Regions from separate parts of the Nonomuraea gerenzanensis genome, predicted to be linked through region 1. Evidence: riboswitches for the same ligand, from Rfam matches in the RefSeq annotation. Region 1 holds a riboswitch; each other region holds the start of a gene.

Region 1 (7,475 bases):
AGAACCACCTGGAGATCCTGACCTGTCCCCGGGGCCACTAGTCTCAGGGCATGACCACTGACGCCGCCGGCATGGAGATTTTGCGCGCGCAGGTGGAGCGTGCCCTCACGGAGTTCGTCGAACGGAAGCTGCCCGCGACCGGCGACCCCGAGTTCGCGCCGCTGCGCACGGCCGCCGACGAGCTGCTGTCGGGCGGCAAGCGGCTGCGCCCCGCGTTCTGCTACTGGGGCTGGCGCGGCGCCGGCGGCACGGACGTGCCCGGCATCTTCACCGCCGCGGCCTCGCTGGAGCTGCTGCAGGCCAGCGCGCTGGTGCACGACGACGTGATGGACAAGAGCGACCTGCGCAGGGGCATGCCGTCCGCGCACCGCCGCTTCCAGGCGATGCACGAGAAGTCCGCCTGGTACGGCTCCGCCGAGCAGTTCGGCGAGGGCGCCGCGATCCTGCTCGGCAACCTGCTGCTGATCTGGTCCGGCGAGATGTGGCGGGCGAGCGGCCTGCCGCGCGAGTCCCTCGACACCGCCCAGCCCGTCCACGACCACATGCGCAGCGAGCTGATGTGCGGCCAGTACCTCGACCTGCTGGAGCAGGCGCACGGGGAGAACACGTTCGAGTCGGCGCTGCGGGTGGCGCTGTTCAAGAGCGGCAAGTACTCGGTGGAGCAGCCGCTCAGGCTCGGCCTCGCCCTGGCCGCCCGCGAGCTCGCCCCGTGGATGGACGAGCTGTGCACCGGCTACGGGCGGCGCGTCGGGATCGCCTTCCAGCTGCGCGACGACATCCTGGGCGTGTTCGGCGACCCGGCGCAGACGGGCAAGCCGGCGGGCGACGACCTACGGGAAGGCAAGCGCACCATGCTCGTGGCCCGCACCCTGGCCGCCGCCTCCCCCGCCGACGCCGAGACGGTGCGGCGGCTGCTGGGGGATCCGGGGCTGGACGAGCGGGGGGTCGCCACGTTGCGGGGGATCATCGAGGACACGGGGGCGTTGCGGGAGTGCGAGGACCTGATCGGCGACTATCTCGGGCAGGCGTTGGCCGCCCTTGACGCGGCGCCGGTCACGCCGGAGGCGCGGGCTGCGCTCACCGAGCTCGCCATCGCCGCCACGTCCCGCAAGACCTGACGGCCCTCACCGAGCTCGCCATCGCCGCCACGTCCCGCAAGGACTGGCGGCCCCTGCCCGCCTGAGCCCGGGAGCCGAGCACAGCAGGACGGCGGCGAGGTGGGCGACGACGAAGGCGCCCGCGGCGAGAAGCGGGCGCCTCGCGCGTTCAGCCGCCAGTCAGCCGCTTGACGAACTCCGCCGCCGCCGCCCCGGGGTCGTCGGCCTCGGTGATCGCCCGTACCACCACCACGCGCCGCACCCCGTACGACATCACCTCATCCAGATTGCCGAGGTCGATGCCGCCGATCGCGAACCACGGCCGCGAGGTCTCCAGCGACGCCGCGTGCCGGAGCAGCGGCGGGCCGGGGGCCGGGCGGCCGGGCTTGGTCGGGGTGGGCCAGGTGGGGCCACAGCAGAAGTAGTCGACGCCCTCCTCCACAGCCGCGGCGGAAGCCTCGGCGGCGGAGTGGGTGGACCGTCCGATGACGATGTCGTCGCCGAGTATCTCTCGCGCGACCGTCACAGGAAGGTCGTCCTGCCCCAGATGGAGCACGTCGGGCCGGGCGGCGTAGGCGATGTCCGCCCGGTCGTTGACGGCCAGCAGCTTGCCGTGCCGGTCGCAGGCGTCGCGGAAGACTTCGAGGAGCGCGAGTTCTTCGCGGGCCTCCAGGCCTTTCTCCCGCAGCTGGATGATGTCCACGCCGCCGGCCAGCACCGAGTCGAGGAACTCTGCCAGATCGCCGCGGTCGCGGCGGCCGTCTGTGCAGAGATAGAGGCGGGCCTCAGAAAGCGAGGGCTTGGGCACGCCGCTTGACCTCAGTGTGACGGCCGGCCTTGATCGCCTCGATGGGCGACCCCGGCAGGGACTCGTCTGGGGTGAAGAGCCAGCGCAGCGACTCCACGTCGTCGTACCCGGCGTCCTGCAACACGGTCAGTGTGCCGGGCAGGCCCTTCATCACGTCCTTTCCATCGAGGAACACCGCAGGCACCTGTGGCCCGCCGCTGCCCCGGCGCACGCCGAGGAGCTTGTGGTCCCTGAGGAGTTGCTTGGCCCGGCCGATCGGGAGATCGAGGCGCGAGGCCACTTCGGGGAGGGTGAGCCACTCGTCTACGAGCTGGTCGGTCTCCCGGTCGATCTGTGCAACAGAAAGCGTCACGAAACCACAACTACCACATGGCGTGCTTGCTCAAACAACACAATCCCGTAGGGGTACTTGTGGATCTACCAGGCGTTCGGCTTGGAGGCGGGAGCCTGCATCGATGATTCTGCGCCCCTGTACGAGGTCCCGCGGCCGGTCCACGGCCAGCACCGCGGCCAGGGTGTCGTCGGCGGTGAGCCACACGGCCGACCATTTTCCTTCGGGCTCACCCCGGTAGATCAGCCGGTCACCGGCGGGATGGTGGCCGGCGTACTGCAGCATGTGCCCGAACTGCTCCGACCAGAAGTACGGCACCGGGTCGTACACCGCCTCCTCCCCCAGCAGCGTCGCGGCGGCGACCTCAGGGGCGTTGAGCGCGGTGTCCCAGTGCTCCACCCGCAGCCTGGTCCGCCAGCGGCGCGACCACCAGGCGGCGCAGTCGCCGACCGCGACGACGCCGGGCAGCGAGGCCCGCAGGTGCTCGTCGGTGACCACGCCGTTGTGCAGGTCGATGTCGGCGTCGGCGAGCCATTCGACGGCCGGCCGCACGCCGATCCCGGTGACGACCACGTGCGCCTCGACGAACTCCCCGCCCACCAGCCGCACGCCGCCCTCGTCCACGGAGTCGACCATGGTGCCGAGCCGCAGGTCGATCCCGTCGTACCAGGGCAGGGTGCGCTTCCCGAGCTCCGCGCCGACGGCGGTGGACAGCGGGGCGGAGGCGGACTCGACGACCGTCACCGCGCAGCCCGCGCGCCGGGCGGCGGTGGCGACCTCCGCGCCGATCCAGCCGGCGCCGATGATCGCGACGCGGGCGCCCGGGACGAGCATGGCGCGCAGCTCGTGGGCGTCGTCGAGGGTGCGCAGGACGTGCTGGGGCCCGTCGCCGGGCAGCCGGATCGGGTCGGCCCCGGTGGCGATGACCAGGCCGTCGTAGGCGACCTCGCCCTCGGTGGTCTCCACGACGCCCGCGCGCAGCGACTTGGCGGCGACGCCCGGCCAGAAGTCCACGCCGAGCGCGTCGAGGTCGGTGTCGACGAAGCTGTTGTCGGCCTCGCCCTTCAGCACCGCCTTCGACAGCGGCGGGCGGTCGTAGGGCCGATGGCGCTCCTGCCCGATCAACGTGATCCGGCCGGTGAAGCCGCGCCCGCGCAGGGCCTCCACCGTACGCACTCCGGCCAGGCCCGCTCCCACCACCACGACATGGTTCACGTTCATGACCATAACGGGGGGCGTACGTGGACGCCGCACCGAGGCCGTAGGCTGGTCGATGTAAGACGCGCGGGAGTCCGGCCGTTACCGGGCTGAGAGGAAGGCTTTACCGGGCCTTCGACCGCAAGACACCTGATCCGGATCATGCCGGCGAAGGGAGCGCATGTGGATGTGATCGTGGGTGGCGGGGTCGTCGGGCTCTCGGTGGCCTGGCGGACGGCCCGTGCGGGGCGGCCCGTCACCGTGGTGGATCCGGCTCCGGGCAGGGGGGCGTCGTACGCGGCGGCCGGGATGCTGGCGCCGGTCAGTGAGGTGACCTACACCGAAGGGCCGTTGTTGCGGCTGGGGGTGGCGTCGCTGCGCCGCTGGCCCGCCTTCGCCGCCGAACTGGCCGCCGACGCGGGTTTCCCTCCTGCGGATGCCGATCCTGGTGTCGGCTCGGGTGGCGGGCTGGGGTTCGCTGATGTGCGGGCGCTGGACCTGCGGGCGGACGGGACGCTGGACGTGGCGTTCGGGGCCGACGACATGGAGGCGCTGGGCGAGCTGGCCGCGTACATGGAGAAGCTGGGGTTGCCGGTCGAGCGGCTCACCGGGCGCGAGTGCCGCCGGCTGGAGCCGATGCTGGCCCCGTCCGTGCGCGGCGGCCTGCTGGCGCCGGGCGACGCGTGGGTGGACCCGCGCCGCGTGACGGCGGCCCTGCTGGTCGCGCTGGAACGGCTGGGCGTCCCTGTGGTGCGGGCGCGCGCGACCGAGCTGCTGCGGGAGGGTGACCGGGTGGCAGGGGTACGCCTCGCGCCACCGGCCGCCGAGGACGGCTCGGACCACCACGACCTCCCCGGCGAGCTGCGGGGCGAGCGGGTCGTGCTGGCGGCCGGGGCGTGGAGCGCCGAGCTGGCCGAGGTGCCGGTGCGGCCGGTCAAGGGGCAGATCATGCGGTTGCGCTCGCCCCAGCCCCTGCTCGGCCGGTGTGTACGCGGCACCGTGCACGGCTCGTCGGTCTACCTCGTCCCCCGGGGAGACGGTGAGCTGGTGGTCGGGGCCACGCAGGAGGAGATGGGGTTCGACACCAGGGTGACGGCCGGCGGGCTCTGGGAGCTGCTGCGGGACGCCAGGGAGCTGGTGCCGGGCGTCACCGAGCTGGAGGTCGCCGACGTGGTGGCGGGGCTGCGCCCGGGGACTCCGGACAACCTGCCGCTGATCGGCCCGAGCGGGACGCCGGGGCTGGTGTACGCGACCGGGCACCATCGGGGCGGCGTGCTGCTCGCCCCGCTCACGACGGCGATCCTGCTGGGCGAGGAGAGCGAGCTGGCGGCACTGTGCACGCCGGGGAGATTTCGGGAAATTTCATGATTGTTGTGATCAACGGCTCCACCCACGAGGTGGCCGACGGCATGACCGTGGCTCAAGCCGTACATACTCTGACCTCGGCCACCACCGGAGTGGCCGTGGCCGTGAACGACGAGGTGGTCACGCGCAGCACCTGGGAGACGACGGCGCTGCGCGACCGTGACCGCGTGGAGGTTCTGACGGCGGTGCAAGGTGGATGATCTGATCATCGCCGGGGAGAAGTTCTCCTCCCGGCTCATCATGGGGACCGGTGGCGCCCCCTCGCTGGAGGTGCTGGACCAGGCGCTGGTCGCTTCGGGCACCGAGCTGACCACGGTGGCGATGCGGCGGCTCGATCCCGGCGCCCGCGGCTCCGTGCTGGACGTGCTGCGCGAGCGCGGCATCAAGGTGCTGCCCAACACCGCGGGCTGCTTCACCGCGGGCGAGGCCGTGCTGACGGCCAAGCTGGCCAGGGAGGCCCTGGGCACGAACTGGGTCAAGCTGGAGGTCATCGCCGACGAGCGCACGCTGCTGCCCGACCCGATCGAGACGTTCGACGCGGCCGAGCGGCTGGTGGCCGACGGGTTCGTGGTGCTGCCGTACATCGGCGACGACCCGGCGCTGGCCCGGCGGCTGGAGCAGGCCGGGTGCGCGGCCGTGATGCCGCTGGGCGCGCCGATCGGCTCGGGGCTGGGCATCCGCAACCCGCACAACATCGAGCTGATCGTGGAGGCCGCGTCCGTGCCGGTGATCCTCGACGCGGGCATCGGCACGGCCAGCGACGCCGCATTGGCGATGGAGCTGGGCTGCGACGCCGTGTTGCTGGCCACGGCCGTCACCCGGGCGCAGCGGCCCGAGCTCATGGCCGCGGCGATGAAGGCGGCGGTGGTGGCCGGGCGGATGGCGCGGCAGGCGGGCCGCATCCCGCGCCGCCGCTACGCCGAGGCGTCCTCCCCGATGACGCCCTGACAGCCGCCTCCGCCACACGGCAGCGGCACGCCGCGGACGCGCTGCGGGCGGCCACCGCACGGCAGCGGCACGCCGCGGACGCGCTGCGGGCAGCCGCCACACGGCAGCGGCACGCCCGTTGACGCCCTGCGGGCCGCCGCCACACGGCAGCGGCACGCCCGCCGCGCCGGCCCGATGGCGCCCTCGAAACCGGCGCGTGGGCCTCCATGAGGCACCGCAGGGCGTCCGCCGGGCCATCCCGGCGACGGCGTGCCGGAAGGCGGCCTGGCGACGCCCGGAGGCCGCCGCTGTGCCCTCACGGATGACACGCCGAGGGCAGGCGCCGTGCCGGGGCGGGATCCCCGGAGACGGAGGGCGGAGGCGTTCCGCCGAGAACGTCTCCGCATCGGTTTCGGGCGCCGAGGCCATGCCGGTGGCAAAACGCCCGTAAACTCAGCGGGGTGGATACGACGACTGCGGACCCCCTGGTCGGGCGGCTCCTCGATGGGCGCTACCGCATCGAGAGCCGGATCGCCCGGGGCGGTATGGCGACCGTCTACCTCGCGCTGGACATCCGGCTCGACCGGACGGTGGCGCTGAAGGTCATGCACCGCTCGCTCGCCGAGGACCCGGCGTTCGTCCGGCGGTTCATCGGCGAGGCCAAATCGGTTGCCAGCCTCTCGCACCCCAACGTGGTGCACGTCTTCGACCAGGGCACCGACAACGACGTCGTCTACCTGTCGATGGAGTACGTCCCGGGCAAGACCCTGCGCGACATCCTGCGGGAGCGCGGCAGGCTGCCGGCCCGTGAGGCGCTCGAGATCATGATCCCGGTGCTCGCCGCGCTCGGCGCGGCCCACCAGGCCGGGATGGTCCACCGTGACGTGAAGCCCGAGAACGTCCTGATGACCGACGACGGCCGGGTCAAGGTCGTCGACTTCGGCCTGGCCAAGGCGATCGAGGCGACGAACCAGACCCGCACCGGAGTGATGATCGGCACGGTCGGCTACATGGCGCCCGAGCAGGTCATCACCGGCGCCGCCGACGTGCGCAGCGACGTCTACGCAGCGGGCATCATGCTGTTCGAGCTGGTGACAGGACAGCAGCCGTACGACGGGGAGACCCCGATGTCGGTGGCCTACCGGCACGTCCACGACACGGTGCCGCCGCCGTCGTCGCTGGTGCCGGAGGTGCCGCCGCTGGTCGACACGCTGGTGGCGAGCGCGACCGCCCGCGAGCCCGAGCACCGCCCCGCCGACGCGACCGCGATGCTCGTGGCCGCCGTCGACGCGCACCGCATGCTGCCGCGTACGACGATCCCGCCGGGCACCGGCCCCGTCATGTCGCACTCGCAGCCGCTCGCCGCGCCCAGGGGCCCTGGCTCGATGCCGCTCGGCACGCCCTCGATGCCGCAGCCCGCGCCGGCGCACACGCTGATCCAGCCGCGGGCCGAGGCCCCCCAGCGGCGCGGCTTCCGTCCCAACTGGTTCCTGGTGGCGCTCGCCGCCGTGATGGTGGTGGCGGTCGGGCTGACGGGGTGGTACTTCTCCCAGCCCGAGTACGTCGTCGTGCCCGACCTGGTCGGCAAGGACCTCACCACGGCGGAGAAGAACCTCGCCGGCGCCGGGCTGCTGATGCGCAAGGCCGAGGGCCAGTACGACGAGAAGGTGGCCGAGGGCCTCGTCCTCAGCACCGACCCGGGAGCCCAGGCCGAGCTGGAGAAGGGCTCCACGATCACGCTGGTGCTCTC
Region 2 (7,475 bases), 2.1 Mb from region 1:
GATCGTGCCGCTCGACAGCATCGAACGCGGCTCGCTGAACCTGCCGTTCCTGCTCAGGCGCACGTGGGAGCACATCCAGCTGGTGTTCTTCTCCACCGTGCTGGTGCTGGTGGTGGCGCTGCCGCTGGGCGTGCTGCTGACCAGGCGGGCGCTGCGCCGGGCCACCCCGGTCGTGCTGGCCCTGGTGAACCTGGGCCAGGCCACCCCGGCGGTGGGCCTGGTGGTGCTGCTGGCGGTGCTGTTCAGCATCGGGTTCTGGACGGCGGTGGCCGCACTGTTCGCCTACAGCCTGCTGCCCACGCTGCGCAACACCATGGTGGGCATCGAGCAGGTGGACCCACGGCTGGTGGACGCGGGCCGGGGCATCGGCATGTCGGCGGCGGGGGTGCTGTTCAAGGTGGAGCTGCCGATGGCGGTGCCGGTCATCCTGTCGGGCGTGCGGACCACGCTGGTGCTGAACGTGGGCACGGCCGGCATCGCGGCGTTCATCGGCTCCGGCGGGCTCGGCGATCTGATCACCGCGGGAGTGAGCACGCAGCGCAACCTGGTCCTGATCACCGGATGCGTGCTGATCGCGGTGCTCGCGCTGATCATCGACTGGCTGGGCGGGCTCGCGCAGCGCTACCTGTCGCCGAAGGGGCTGGCGTGAGAGCGCTGCTCGCCCTGCTGGTGCTGGTCGCGGCGTGCGGCCTGCGGCCCGCCTCGTCGTTCGTGCCGCCGGTCGAGCCGGGCAGCATCCGGCCGGTGCCCGGCCTCGACGGCGCGCCAATCCGGGTGACGTCCAAGGAGTTCACGGAGCAGCTCGTGCTCGGCAAGATCGCGGTGCTCGCCCTCACCGCCGCCGGCGCGGATGTGGCCGACCAGACGAACGTGCAGGGCAGCGTCAACGCCCGCGCCTCGCTGACCAGGGGCGACGCCGACCTCATGTGGGAGTACACCGGCACCGGCTGGATCACCTACCTCGGCCAGGCCCGCCCGATCCCGGACCACACCCGGCAGTACGAGGCCGTACGCGACCTGGACCTGCGCGAGAACGGCATCGTCTGGCTGCCCCCCGCTCCGCTGAACAACAGCTACACGATCGGCGTCACGCGAGCCACGGCCGAGAGGTACGGGCTGACGAAGATCTCGGACCTGACGAAGATCCCCGTGGCTCAGCGTACGTTCTGCGTCGACCACGAGACCTTCGGCCGCGACGACGGCTTCCTCGGCATGCTCAGGGGCTACGGGCTGACCTACGGCGAGGACGTCCCCAGGGCGAACGTGCGCAGGGTGTCGGTCGGCGTCCTGTACGACTCGGTCGCCGGCGGCCAGTGCGCGCTCGGCATGGTCACCACCACCGACGGCCGGATCAAGGCACTCGACCTGGTCCTGCTGGAGGACGACCGGCACTTCTTCCCGCTGTACAACGCGTCGGTGACCCTGCGCCGCCCGGTCGCCGACGCGCATCCGGAGATCGCCCGCATCTTCGCCCCGATCAGCGCGAAGCTGACCGACGACGTGATGCGCGCGCTCAACGCCCAGGTGGACGTGGACGGCGACGTGCCCGTGCTGGTGGCCCGCGACTGGCTCAGGTCACAGGGATTCGTGAGATAACTGGCGTTAGGCATACCCGGCCAGGGGCAGGCCGCTGGACATGTCGCAAACACCACCACCGCAGAACCAGCCCTACCCCGGCCACACCGGCGAGATGGCGCCAGAGCCGCGCGACGAGATGCGCGACTACGTGGGCCGCGCCCTGCTCGACGGCAAGAAGGCACTGATCACCGGCGGTGACTCGGGCATCGGGCGGGCGGTCGCGGTGGCGTTCGCCAAGGAGGGCGCGGACGTCGCGATCGCGTACCTGACCGAGCACGAGGACGCTGCGCACACGCGCAAGCTGGTCGAGCAGGCGGGGCGGCGCTGTGTGCTGCTGCCCGGCGACCTGGCCGACCGCGCCCACTGCTCCTCGGTCGTCGAGCAGGCGGTCTCCGAGCTGGGCGGCCTGGACGTGCTGGTGAACAACGTGGCCTACCAGGCGCCGGTGAGCGGCCTGGAGGAGCTGGACGACGAGCAGTGGGAGCACACGTTCGCGGTCAACATCCACAGCTACTACCGCGTCACGAAGGCCGCGCTCGCGCATCTGCGCGAGGGCGCGGCCATCGTGAACACCTCGTCGATCAACGGCCTGCGCGGCAACAAGTCGCTCATCGACTACGCCGCCACCAAGGGCGCCATCAACGCCTTCACCTACTCCATGGCGCAGAACCTGGTCGAGCGCGGCATCCGCGTGAACGCCGTCGCGCCGGGCCCGGTGTGGACGCCGCTGATCCCGGCGACGATGCCGGAGGAGAAGGTGGAGAAGTTCGGCAAGCAGGTGCCGATGGGGCGGGCGGCCGATCCGGACGAGATCGCCCCGTCGTATGTGTTCTTCGCCTCGAACCGGCTGTCGTCGTACTACACGGGCGAGGTGCTGGCCCCCATCGGCGGCGAGACGCTGCCGGGTTAGGCCCGGCCGCTGTCCTTGATGGACACGATCGAGGCGGTCTGGAACTTCTTGTGCCCCTTGCCATTGCCGCCGACGGTGGCCGTGTAGGTCTTGTAGGTCCAGCTCAGGCTGTACTTGATGGTGATCTTGTGCTTGGTCCTGCAGCGGTTGTGCCAGTACACGGTCACCGAGGTGTTGCCGTCACCCCAGGACCAGGCGAAGCACCCGGCCACGCCCCGGTGCACGTCCGCGGCGGCCGGGGTGGCGGCGAGCCCTGCGGCGACGACGGACGCCGCGGCGACGGCCGCCGCACGAGTTCTGATCGACATGAGAGATCCTGCCTTCCGGTGGTCGTGGGAGCCCCGGCGCCCCTGCCGCGCCGGGCTCACTGTCACGTTGCCACCGAAAGAGCGGCAGTCCCCGCCATCAATGTCCAGACCTGCGGCTTCGGACATTGGACAAAGGCTCACTCCACGTAGAGCGTGCCTCCGAGCCGCCGGAACTCGGCCGCCTTCTCCGCGTACCCCGCGTCCCTGATCTCGTGGCTGATCCGCATCGAGCAGAACTTCGGGCCGCACATCGAGCAGAAGTGCGCGGTCTTGGCGGGCGCCGCCGGCAGCGTCTCGTCGTGGAACGAGCGGGCCGTCTCGGGGTCCAGCGACAGGTCGAACTGGTCCTCCCAGCGGAACTCGAACCGCGCGTCCGACAGCGCGTCGTCCCACGCCTGCGCTTGTGGATGACCCTTGGCCAGGTCCGCCGCATGAGCGGCGATCTTGTACGTGATCACGCCGGTCTTCACGTCGTCCTTGTCGGGCAGGCCGAGGTGCTCCTTGGGGGTGACGTAGCAGAGCATGGCCGTGCCGTACCAGCCGATCATGGCGGCCCCGATGCCCGAGGTGATGTGGTCGTAGCCGGGCGCGATGTCCGTCACGAGCGGGCCGAGCGTGTAGAACGGGGCGTCGTCGCACAGCTCGCGCTGCAGGTCCACGTTCTCCTTGATCTTGTGCATGGGGACGTGGCCCGGCCCCTCGATCATCACCTGGACGTCGTGCTCCCTGGCGATCCCCGTCAGCTCGCCCAGCGTGCGCAGCTCGGCGAACTGGGCCTCATCGTTGGCGTCGGCGATGGAGCCGGGGCGCAGGCCGTCGCCGAGCGAGTACGACACGTCGTAGCGGGCCAGGATCTCGCACATCTCGGCGAAGTTCTCGTACAGGAAGCTCTCGCGATGGTGCGCCAGGCACCAGGCGGCCATGATCGAGCCGCCGCGCGAGACGATGCCGGTCTTGCGGCCGGCGGTGAGCGGCACGTGCGCCAGCCGCACGCCCGCGTGCACGGTCACGTAGTCGACGCCCTGCTCGCACTGCTCGATCAGCGTGTCGCGGTAGACCTCCCACGACAGCAGCTCCGGGCGGCCCTTGACCTTCTCCAGCGCCTGGTAGATGGGCACGGTGCCGACCGGGACCGGCGAGTTGCGCAGGATCCACTCGCGGGTCTCGCGGATGTCGGCGCCGGTCGACAGGTCCATGATCGTGTCGGCGCCCCAGCGCGTGGCCCAGGTCATCTTCTCCACCTCCTCCTCGATCGAGGAGGAGACGGCGGAGTTGCCGATGTTGGCGTTGATCTTCACGAGGAACTCGCGGCCGATGATCATGGGCTCGGTCTCGGGGTGGTTGACGTTCGCGGGGATGATGGCCCGGCCCGCGGCGACCTCCTGGCGGACGAACTCGGGCGTGACGCCCTCGCGTACCGCCACGAACTCCATCTCCCTGGTCACCAGCCCGCGCCGGGCGCACCCGACCTGCGTGACCGGGTGACCCACCGCCTGGCGCTCGCGGACCCACTGCTCGCGCAGGCGCGGCAGGCCACGGCGGAGGTCGGGCTCGTAGGCGGGGTCGGTGTACGGGCCCGAGGTGTCGTACAGCGTCACCGACGAGCCGTTGGACAGGTGCACCTGACGCATCGGCACCCGCAGCTCACCGGTGTAGATCTTGAAAAAGCGCGCGTCCGTCATCGCGCAAACTCCCTTCGCCGGCATTATCCGGAGCAGGTTCTGGCGGTCGGCGGCTGTCAGCCGTCCTCTCAGCCCGGTCCGCACCGGGCTCCCGCGTTGGTCGGCGATGATCGTACCCACGCCCCCGCCCACCTGAAACCCGCGCCGCGAGGTTTGGCGATCGCCGTGAGCGGTACGGTCCCCATCAGGGGAAACATGAAGAGATTCGCCGCTGTCGCAGGACTACTCGTCGTGATGGCCGCGTCCGGCGCCACCGCCGCCGCCGGGGACGGCATGGATCAGCACGAAGTCAGCCAGGAACAGTACGACACTCTGATCGCCCAGTGCCGCTACGCCGACACGGGGAAGGCGAAGTGCCGTGCGGCGGTCAAGCGCATGTACCGCGTCGGCCGGACCGACCCGACGCTCGACTGCCGGACGTACTCCGGCGTGACCGTCTGCGGCACGCTCCGGCTCAGCAAGGCCGAGCGCCGATGCGCCCGCGACTCCGAGGCGCAGGGGCTGCCGTTCCGCCGCGCCGAGGTGGAATGTTACGCACTGTCATGATCATCGTCGGTGTGGACGGCTCCCGTACCGGGCTGGAGGCCGCCGGCTGGGCCGCCGCCGAGGCCCAGCTGCGTCAGGAGCCGCTGACCGTGGCGCACGCCGTGCCGAAGTGGGTGTGCGAGGGCGCCGTCCGCTACGCCGAGGTGGCCCAGTGGATGCGCGACGGCGCCGAGACCGTGCTCAACGCCGCCTGCGACCGCGCGCGACGGGTGTGGCCGCAGGTGTCCATGGAAGGCGTGTTGCTGCCGGGCGACCCCCGCTCGGCGCTGGTCAAGGCCTCGGAGGGGGCCACGCTGCTGGTCGTGGGCAGCCGCGGGATCGGCGGGGTGCGGGGCCTGCTCGTCGGGTCGGTCGCGTACGGGGTGGCGGCGCACGCGCCTACGAACGTCATCCTGATCCACGACCCGCCCGCTGCCCCGCGCGCGGAGGTCGTCGCGGGCACCGACGGGTCGCCCTGCGCCGCGCGGGCGATGGAGTTCGCCTTCGCCGAGGCCGAGCTGCGCGGCGCGCGGCTGCGTGCCGTGCAGGCGTGGGCCTGGCCCCATCCCGGCGGCTTCGAGCCGGCCTCCCGTGAGAGCGAGCAGGACACGCTGCGTTCCCTGAAGGAGTCGCTGAGCGTGCACCGGGAGCGGCACCCCGGCGTGCACGTGGTGGCCGAGGTGGTGCACGGGCATCCGGTGGAGGTGCTCAAGGAAGCCGCCAGGCGCGCCGACCTGCTGGTGGTGGGCTCGCGCGGGCACGGGCAGCTCGCGGGCATGCTCATCGGCTCCATCAGCCAGGGCCTGCTGCACCATGCCCCGTGCCCGATGGCGGTGGTGCGCGGCTGAAACTTACATCCGTCCTCCCAGGTCAGCACCGCGTCATGATCGCCGTGCTTCCCGGCGCCGAACCGCCGCTCCTACGATCTGCGCAGGTTCATGGAGCCGCTGCGGCTCCTCCGTTCCGCGCTGTCGTACGACGGGAGAGCATGGATGCGCAGCAGGATCGCCTCCGTAACGGCCGCGCTGGTGGCGCTGGCCGCAGCGGTGTTATTCGCCACCACGGCCACGGCCAGCGCCGCCCCCATCAGGATCATGCCGCTGGGCGACTCGATCACCGGATCCCCCGGCTGCTGGCGGGCCCTGCTCTGGAACCGCCTTCAGAGCGCCGGCCACACCGACATCGACTTCGTCGGCACCCTGCCCCCGCAGGGCTGCGGAGTGGCCCACGACGGCGACAACGAGGGTCACGGCGGCTATCTCGCCACCAACATCGCCAACCAGAACCTGTTGCCCGGCTGGCTCTCCGCCACCCGGCCCGACATCGTGGTGATGCACCTGGGCACCAACGACGTGTGGAGCAACATCGCCCCGGCGACGATCCTCAGCGCGTTCACGACGCTGGTGAACCAGATGCGGGCCGGTAACCCGAACACGAAGATCCTCGTCGCCAAGATCATCCCGATGAACCCGTCCTCCTGCGCCGAATGCGCCCAGCGCACCGTGAACTTCAACGACGCCATCCCCGCCTGGGCCGCCGCGACCACCACCCCGCAGTCGCCGATCACGGTCGTGGACCAGTGGACGGGCTTCAGCACCGCCACCGACACCTACGACGGGGTGCACCCGAACGCGGCCGGCGACCAGAAGATGTCCGACAAGTGGTACCCGGCCCTGGTGACCGCCCTGGCCGGCGGTGGCACCGCCACCCCCACCGTCACCAGCACCGTCACGCCGCCTCCCGGCAAATGCACGGCCACGTACCAGGCGACGGGGCAGTGGCAGGGCGGCTTCCAGGGCGAGGTCACCGTCAAGAACACCGGCACCACGCCGAGGTCCGCCTGGACCGTGGCGTGGACGTTCGCCAACGGTCAGCAGATCACCCAGCTGTGGGGCGGCACGCTGAGCGCCACCGGGTCGTCGGTGACCGTGCGCAACGCCGCGTGGAACGGCACGCTGGCGCCGGGGGCCTCGACCACGTTCGGCTTCCTGGGCTCCTGGAACGGCGCCAACACCGCTCCGGCCCCTAGTTGCTCGTGATGGGTGCCACGCGGGGTGCCGCCAGCCGTACGTAGTCGGCGGTGGCGAGCGCCACGGAGCGGTCGAGCCTGGCAGCGTTGAAGTACAGCTCGGGCTGGTCCAGCAGGGACGGATCCGCGACCAGCTCGAGCCGGGGGTCGTAGCTGAACGGGAGCACGGTCCCGCTCACGCTGCCCGCCAGCTCCTCGGCCTTCTCCGTGCCGGCGAAGGCCACGTACGTGCCGTCGAGCAGCGCCTTGACCGCCTGCAGATCGAGGCGCGCGTCGCCGGGGACGACGGCCAGCACGTGCCTGGTCCGCTTCTTGCCGATCTTGACCATCACGATCAGGCACTTGGCCGCCTGCGCCACGTCGTGCCCGCGCAACGCGCTGACCTGCTCGGTACGGCCCTCGGGCGCGTGGTCGATCAGCCTGTACCGCGCTCCTGCGGCGTC
Region 3 (7,475 bases), 3.6 Mb from region 1:
TACACATTGGACGATAGATCAGCTCAACCGTGACCACCTCGTTACCGCATCGGTGTGTCGGATCGGATAGGGGAAGCACACCTGAGGACAAGCCGCATTCTGGTGCCCCCTTCCGGTCTCGGATGCGCGCTGACATCTCCCCCCTGTGCCCTGGCGAGGCTGCGGACGATGTAGAGACCGAGCCCCACTCCACCAAACCGTCTCCGGTCGCCGCTGTCCACCTGGACGAACCGCTCAAAGATCCGCTCCCGGTCAGGCGGGGCGATACCGACCCCCTCATCATCGACGACGACGACCACGTTGTCCTCCTCCGGCCAGGCCTCCACGCTGATCAGCCCGCCCCGCGGCGAGTACTTGAACGCGTTCTCCAGCAGCTGGCCGAGGATGATGTCGGTGGCCAGCGGGTCGCCCAGCACGTACGGCAGCCCGTCCGGCAGGTCCACCTCCACCCGGTGCTTGTCCGACAGCGCGGGCAGCCCCAGAGTGGCCCCGTGGATCCGCTCACCCAGGTCGAACTCCTCGATCCGGACCTTCAGCTCGTCGGCCCCCGCCCTGGCGCCCAGCAGCAGGTGGTCCATCAGCTCGCCCAGCGACCTGGCCCGCTCGGCGATCGTGTGCACGGCCGAGCGCCGCTCGGGATCGCTCATCTTGTCCCAGCGCGAGTCCAGCGTGCTGGCGAAGCCCCGCACGATCGTGATCGGCGTGCGCAGCTCGTGGCTGGTCGTGGCCAGGAACAGGTCCTTGGCCTCCTCCAGCTCCTTGGCCGCGGTCACGTCGCGGAAGTCGACGACGACCTCGCCGGTCTCCTCGATCTGCGCGCTGACCACGTCCAGCCACCGCCCGTTGTCGAGCTGGAAGGTGCCCTTCTCCCCGGCCCCCGGCACGGGGAACGGCGGCGGCCCGCCGATGACGGTCTCGTCGGGCAGCGCGGTCAGCTCGGCCGCGGCCGGGTTCCAGCGCACGACGCGGCCGCTGTGGTCGAGCACGGCGATGCCGTCGGCGCTGGCGTCGAACACCGCGCGCTCGTGCGCCCGCTGCCGCACCGCCTCCTGGTAGGCCACCGCGTTGCCGACCGCGATGCCCGCGTGCCCGGCCAGCAGCTCCAGCAGCTCCAGCTCCAGATGGCCGGGCGTGCTGTTGGCGAACAACGCGTACAGCGCGCCGTACGGCCGCCCGCCCACGGCGGCCAGCCCCAGCGCGATCGTGTGCAATCCGCCCAGCCGGGCCCACACCAGGTCGTCGAGCCCGTTCGACTCCAGCAGCACGGTCTTGCCGGTGCGTAAAAGTTTGTCCACGAGACTCGTCCGCAGGTCGGTGGTGGTCCCCCTGATCGAGGCGGGCAACTGGTACGTGCTGACCAAGCGCAGCCGATCCCCCTCGATCAGTACGAAACCGCCCGCGTCCGCGCCGGTCAGCTCGGTGAGGCTGGCCGAGATCCGGTCCAGCACGGCCGACAGCTCCAGCTCGGAGTTGATGTCGCCGACCACGTCGGTGAGCCGGCGCACCAGCCTGGCCCGGCGTGCCACCCGCTCCCTGGCCACGTGGTCGGCCAGCGCCGGGTGGTAGACGCACACGTAGCCGCCCACGGCGCTGCCCAGGCGCAGGGCGCTGATGTCCACCCGCAGGTCGAGCAGGGTGCCGTTGCTGTGCAGGCGCCTGGTGCGCAGCGAGACGGGCTCGCCGGTGCGCACCCGCTCCAGCGCGGCCGTGTGCTCGGTGGTCAGCTCGTCGGGCACGATGGGCGCCCGGCGCCCGAGCACCTCCTCGGCGCGCCACCCGAACACCCGCTCCGCCGCGGCGTTCCAGACCAGCACACTCTGGTCCCTGTCGAGCGCCACGACGGCGTTGGGCGAGCTGGCGAGCGCCGCGCGAGCGATCTCATCGTCACTACCGGCCCATTCGTCCCCCACTACTCCATAGTGCACGCGGTGCGGTGGGTGCGTCGGGAGATCCGTCCGATACGCTGCGGTCACGGTGATTCCCGGCGGTGGGAGGGTGCGAGGCATGTCGAGCAACGATCTCGATGCCCTGTTGCGGGTGACCTCCAGCACCTATCGGGGTGAGACCCCGCCCGACATCGCCTTCGGCACCTACGACGGCGCGGTGGGCCGGCTGGTGCTGGCCGTGACGGGCAAGGGCATCGCGGCGTGCAGCTTCGAGGCGGAGAACGACGTCTTCGAGCTGCTCACCCGGCACGTGGGCAGCTTCATCGGGCCCGAGGCCAGGCGGCTCGACCCGGTGCGCAGAGAGCTCGACGCGTACTTCTCCGGGCGGCTGCGTACCTTCACCACGCCGGTGGACCTGCGGCTGGCCACGCCGTTCGCACGCACGGTGCTGCAGAAGACGGTGGCCGTGCCCTACGGCACCACCACCACGCTGGAGCAGATCGGCGAGAGCATCGGCCGGCCCCGCGCGCTGCGGGCGATCGGCAACGCGCTGGCCTCCAACCCCGTCTGCGTGATCGTGCCCTGCCACCGGGTGGTGCGCGAGGACGGCGCGCTCGGCGACTACGCGGGCGGCCAGTCCGCCAAGCAGCACCTGCTCAACGTCGAACGGCGGGCCTCGGAGTCAGCAGGCCGATGAGCAGCGTGACCAGCGCGGCCACCAAGGCCCCGCCCAGCGCCCCGTTCATCCACACCTGCCGGGTGAAGCCGATGCTCTCGCGCACGCTCGTCCAGATCCCGTCCCAGGCGGCGATGGTCGGCGTCGAGGTCGTCAGCCAGTAGGCCACGAAGCCCAACGCCCACGGCACCAGCATCGGCCAGCGCGAGGGCGCGTGCTCGTCGGTGTTCCAGCGCCGGGCGCCGCCGAGCAGGAAGTAGTCGACGGCCAGCACCGCGAACATCGGCACGAACACCGCCCCGATCACGCCCAGGAACGCGCCGTACGAGGTCACGTCCACGATCAGGGCGATCACGACGGTCAGCACCCCGATCGCGACGGAGAAGACGCGCCGGTCGACCCGCGGCATCAGGTTCTGCAGCGAGACCGTGGTGGAGTAGACGTTGGCGAAGGACTGGTCGGTCTCGCGCAGCACCAGGACGGCGAAGAACAGCGCGCCCAGCGGCACCGCGACGAACGTGCCGAACACGGCGTCCGCGTCGCCCGCGATGGCCACCGCGTACACGCCCAGCCCGAGGCAGGCCACCTGGGCCAGCGTGTAACCGCCGACCACGCCGGTGAAGGCGGCGCCGGTGGAGCGCGAGTGCCGGGCGAAGTCGGCGGCCATCGGCACCCACGACACCGACAGCGCGATCACGTAGTCGACGGCGGCGGGGAAGGCGGTCCAGGAGCCGCCCTCCTGCGCGGGCGCCGCACGCAGGAAGAACCAGGCGAACCAGATCATCGCGATGATCACGCCGATGGTGACGTACCTGCGCAGCACCCGGATCGAGCCGAGCGGCCAGATCGACAGCGCGGTGGTGAGCACTCCCGCCACGATCACCCACACCGCGTACGGCACCGCGGGGAAGATCGCCCCGGCGCCGGTGGCGATCACCCAGAGCTCGAAGGCGCCCCAGCCGAGCATCTGCACGATGTTCAGCACTGTGGGCGCGTAGGAGATCCGCGCCCCGAACAGCCCGCGCAGCAGCACCATCGACGGCTGCCCCGTCTGCGTGCCGGGGATGGCGGACAGCCCCACCATGGCGGTGCCGATCAGGCTGCCGACCACGGTCGCCACGAGCGCCGCAGCCAGGCTCAGCGGGGCGTTGCCGAGCGGGTTGACCAGGAACATCGCCCCGGAGAAGCCGAGCAGGCTGACGCCGAGGTTCGCCCAGAGCGCGCCCTGGTCGAGCACGCCCAGGGTCTTCGGCGGCCGGCCTTCGAGTGTCAGCGGAACTTCGTCGGCGACATGCGTCATCGCACACTCCCTACGCCGGCATTACCCGGACAGGTTCAGGCGGTCGGCAGCGGCTAGGTAGCTGCCCTCTCAGCCCGGCACCCCGAGCTCCCGCGACGATCTGTAGTTTGCGCCCTCATCATGCCTCAATGACAGCGAAACCGCCATAGTGGGCGGGTTCAGGCGACGTACGGCGGCTGCCCCGTCTCGCTGACCATCGGCTTGCTGGCGGACTCCCACGCCTGCATGCCGCCCCCCACGTTGACCGCGTCGCGCCCGAGCTGGTTGAGCCAGGCCGCCACGTTCATGGAGCGCCCGCCCACCCGGCAGACGACGTAGACGGTGCGGTCGGCGGGCACCTCGTCGACCCGGCCCTGAATCTGGGTCATGGGGATGTGCACGGCCTCGGGGGCGTGCCCGGCCAGCCATTCGTCCTGCTCGCGGACGTCGAGCAGGTAGGCGTCGGAGGGGACGGCGGTGGCCTCGATCTCAGGAACGGTCATGACTCCATCATCTCGCGCCGCTGGTCGTAGGCGGCACGCGCGGCGGCGATCTCCTCCTGGTGCCGCTCGGTCCACGTCACCAGGGACTTGATGGTCTGGTGCAGCGTACGGCCGAGCGGCGTCAGCGCGTAGTCCACGCGGGGCGGCACCACCGGATGGACGGTGCGGCTGACCAGGCCGTCGCGTTCGAGCTGGCGCAGGGTGACGCTGAGCATGCGCTGGCTGATGCCGTCGATCTCGCGGCGCAACTGGGTGAAGCGCAGGCTCTGGCAGTCGAGCAGGGCGATGACCAGCAGCGACCACTTGTCGGCGATGCGGTCGAGTATCTGCCGGACCTCGCAGTCCTCGCGCACGTCCCACTGGCGTACGTCGTAGTCGTCCACGGTGCCTTCGCAGTAACCGAGTGATTCGAAAGTGCCGTCTTCCACGAGATCTCATGCTGTCGCATGATTTTGGCGGTTACAAGAGAGAACCGACCTGCCTATTCGTAACCGGGGGTTCGTTGTGCCTGTCACCGCCCGTACCTGGGGCGTACTGATCGTTTTGTGTGGTGCCATCTTCCTGGAGGGCATCGACGTGGCCATGTTGAACGTCGCCCTGCCGTCCATCCGGGCCGACCTGGGGCTGTCCACGGGCATGCTGAGCGGGGTCGTCAGCGCGTACGTGCTCGGCTACGGCGGCTTCATGCTGCTCGGCGGCCGGGCGGCCGACCTGCTGGGGCGGCGGCGGATGTTCCTGTTCTGGCTGGTGGTGTTCCTGCTCTTCTCGGGGCTCGGCGGTTTCGCGGACGAGGGGTGGGTGCTGCTGGTGGCCAGGTTCGTCACCGGGGTGGCCGCCGCGTTCATGACGCCCGCCGGGCTGTCGCTGATCACCACGAACTTCCCCGAGGGCCCGCAGCGCAACCGGGCCCTGCTGATCTACGCGGGCACGGCCGCGGGCGGCTTCGCGCTGGGGCTGGTGGTCGGCGGGCTGCTGACCGCGATCGGCTGGCGGTGGGTGTTCTTCGCCCCGGTCCTGCTGGCGCTGGTCATCCTGCTCGCCGCCATCCCCCTGATCAAGGACCAGCCGACGCGGCCGGCGGCGGGCGGCTTCGACATCGCGGGCGCGATCAGCATCACCGGCGCGATGATCCTGCTGGTCTACGGCGTCGTACGCCTGGAGCACCCCGCCGACGGCCCCCTGCTGACCGTGGCGTCCTTCGCCGGCGGCCTGGCCCTGCTGGCGATCTTCGTCGCCGTGGAACGCCGCGCGGCCAGCCCGCTGGTCCGGCTCGGGATCCTGCGCTCGGGCCCGCTGGTCCGCGCGAACGTGATGGCCGCGCTGCTGACGGCCTCGTTCTTCGGCTTCCAGTTCCTGGTCACGCTCTACCTCCAGGAGCTGCGCGGCTGGTCCACCATCCAGACGGGGCTGGCCCTGCTGGCGGCCGCCGCGGACGTGGTGCTGGCCCCCACGCTGACGCCGTGGCTGGTCAACCGGTTCGGCAACGCCAAGGTGGTGCTGGGCGGCCTGCTGTCGGGCCTGCTGGCCTACTCGCTGTTCCTCGGGGTGGGCCTGGACTGGACGTACGCGGCCATGCTGCCGTCGATGCTGCTGATCGGCCTGATGTTCGCCTTCGTCTACGGCCCGCTGACGATCGTGGCCACGGACGGCATCGCCGAGCACGAGCAGGGCCTGGCCGGCGGGCTGATCAACTCCTCGTTCCAGTTCGGCGCCGCCCTGGGCCTGTCGATGGTCACCGCCGTGAACGTGGCCGCCCTGGGCGCGGCGACGGACGCCGAGGCCGGGCTGGCGGCGATGCGCACGGCCCTGGTGGTGCCCGTCACGGCCACGCTGCTGGCGGCCGTCGTCGCCGTCGCCGGCCTGCGCACCCGGGTGCGTGAAGAGGTGCTCAGCGCTACTTGAGCAGCTTGGACAGGCGGCGGTCGGCCAGCGGCTTGCCGCCTGTCTGGCAGGTGGGGCAATACTGCAACGACGAGTCGGCGAACGAGACCTCCCTGATCGTGTCGCCGCACACGTCGCAGGGCTGCCCCGCCCGGTTGTGCACGCGCAGGCCCGACTTCTTCTCCGCCTTGAGGTCCTTGGCCGCCAGCCCGTGCGCGCGCTCGACGGCGTCGCGCAGGGTGGTGACGATGGCCTCGTGCAGGTCGGCGATCTGCGCGTCGGTGAGCGTGGCCGCGATCTTGAACGGGGACATCTTCGCGGCGTGCAGCACCTCGTCGGAGTAGGCGTTGCCGATGCCCGCGATCACCTTCTGGTCGCGCAGCAGGCCCTTGATCTGCGTGCGGTTGCCGCCGATGATCCGCTTGAGCGCCTCGACGGTGAAGGACTCGGCGAGCGGGTCGGGGCCGAGCGTGGCAACATTCGGGATCTCGTCCGGATTTTTCGTGACATAGACGGCCAGGCGCTTCTGGGTCCCCGCCTCGGTCAGCTCGAAGCCCGGCGCCAGGCCCTCGTCGTCGGGCGCGAACCGCACCCGTACGGCCAGCGGCCCCTTGCCTGGCCGGACCGGCTTGGCTCCGGACAGGTCCTCGCGCCAGCGCAGCCACCCCGCGCGGGCCAGGTGGATGACCAGGTGCAGGCCGTCACAGTCGAGGTCGAGGAACTTGCCGTGCCTGGCCACACCCGTGACGGTCAGCCCGCCGAGCGCGGTGACCGGCGGGTCGAACGTCTTGAGCGCCTGGACGGCGACCACGTCGACGCCCAGGATCGTGCGACCCACCGCCCGCTCGCGCAGGAAACCGGCGAGAGACTCCACTTCGGGAAGTTCGGGCATGCCACCAGGGTACGTGCCGCACTCACCGGCTAGGGCACGTCCCAGAAGGCCAGCTCGTGCCGCATCCCCTCGGTGAACAGCCGCTCCGCGCGGTCCGGGTCCGGCCGGGCCTCGTCGATCATCCGCCCGATGCGCGTGGTGAGGGCCGCGAACCCCGGGTCCGCGTACGTGTCCACCCAGGCCCGGTAGCGCGGCTCCGCGGGCGGGTGCTCCGCCAGGATGCGCCCCAGGTGGGAATAGCCCCACATGCACGGGTACAGCGCCGCCAGCCCCTCCGCGTACGAGCCCGCCGACTCCAGCAGGAACCCCGTGTACGCCGCGCACGCCGGCCCCTTCACCGCCTTCTCCAGGTCGGCCC

Evidence for each region. Region 1 has a riboswitch for thiamine pyrophosphate ahead of LCN96_RS17990 (FAD-dependent oxidoreductase). Riboswitches for the same ligand answer to the same signal wherever they lie in the genome.
Region 2: linked by a shared signal. The riboswitch ahead of thiC (phosphomethylpyrimidine synthase ThiC) and the one ahead of LCN96_RS17990 (FAD-dependent oxidoreductase) in region 1 are both predicted to bind thiamine pyrophosphate.
Region 3: linked by a shared signal. The riboswitch ahead of LCN96_RS00735 (purine-cytosine permease family protein) and the one ahead of LCN96_RS17990 (FAD-dependent oxidoreductase) in region 1 are both predicted to bind thiamine pyrophosphate.

Annotation. Positions count from the first base shown of each region.
Region 1 covers NZ_CP084058.1:3,737,870-3,745,344, reverse strand. The annotation lists gene LCN96_RS18010 (polyprenyl synthetase family protein) at 51-1,118, shown strand; gene thiE (thiamine phosphate synthase) at 1,267-1,905, opposite strand; gene LCN96_RS18000 (Rv2175c family DNA-binding protein) at 1,883-2,257, opposite strand; gene LCN96_RS17995 (NAD(P)/FAD-dependent oxidoreductase) at 2,288-3,451, opposite strand; TPP riboswitch at 3,511-3,627, shown strand; gene LCN96_RS17990 (FAD-dependent oxidoreductase) at 3,596-4,801, shown strand; gene thiS (sulfur carrier protein ThiS) at 4,798-4,998, shown strand; gene LCN96_RS17980 (thiazole synthase) at 4,991-5,746, shown strand; gene pknB (Stk1 family PASTA domain-containing Ser/Thr kinase) at 6,187-7,475, shown strand, end outside.
Region 2 covers NZ_CP084058.1:1,625,522-1,632,996, reverse strand. The annotation lists gene LCN96_RS08030 (ABC transporter permease) at 1-649, shown strand, start outside; gene LCN96_RS08025 (glycine betaine ABC transporter substrate-binding protein) at 646-1,596, shown strand; gene LCN96_RS08020 (SDR family oxidoreductase) at 1,637-2,488, shown strand; gene LCN96_RS08015 (hypothetical protein) at 2,485-2,796, opposite strand; gene thiC (phosphomethylpyrimidine synthase ThiC) at 2,934-4,478, opposite strand; TPP riboswitch at 4,471-4,583, opposite strand; gene LCN96_RS08005 (hypothetical protein) at 4,674-5,024, shown strand; gene LCN96_RS08000 (universal stress protein) at 5,006-5,851, shown strand; gene LCN96_RS07995 (cellulose binding domain-containing protein) at 5,996-7,042, shown strand; gene LCN96_RS07990 (YbaK/prolyl-tRNA synthetase associated domain-containing protein) at 7,029-7,475, opposite strand, start outside.
Region 3 covers NZ_CP084058.1:131,813-139,287, reverse strand. The annotation lists gene LCN96_RS00745 (ATP-binding protein) at 42-1,910, opposite strand; gene LCN96_RS00740 (methylated-DNA--[protein]-cysteine S-methyltransferase) at 2,005-2,583, shown strand; gene LCN96_RS00735 (purine-cytosine permease family protein) at 2,543-3,862, opposite strand; TPP riboswitch at 3,853-3,966, opposite strand; gene LCN96_RS00730 (rhodanese-like domain-containing protein) at 4,021-4,344, opposite strand; gene LCN96_RS00725 (winged helix-turn-helix transcriptional regulator) at 4,341-4,772, opposite strand; gene LCN96_RS00720 (MFS transporter) at 4,888-6,246, shown strand; gene LCN96_RS00715 (Fpg/Nei family DNA glycosylase) at 6,239-7,117, opposite strand; gene LCN96_RS00710 (TenA family protein) at 7,147-7,475, opposite strand, start outside.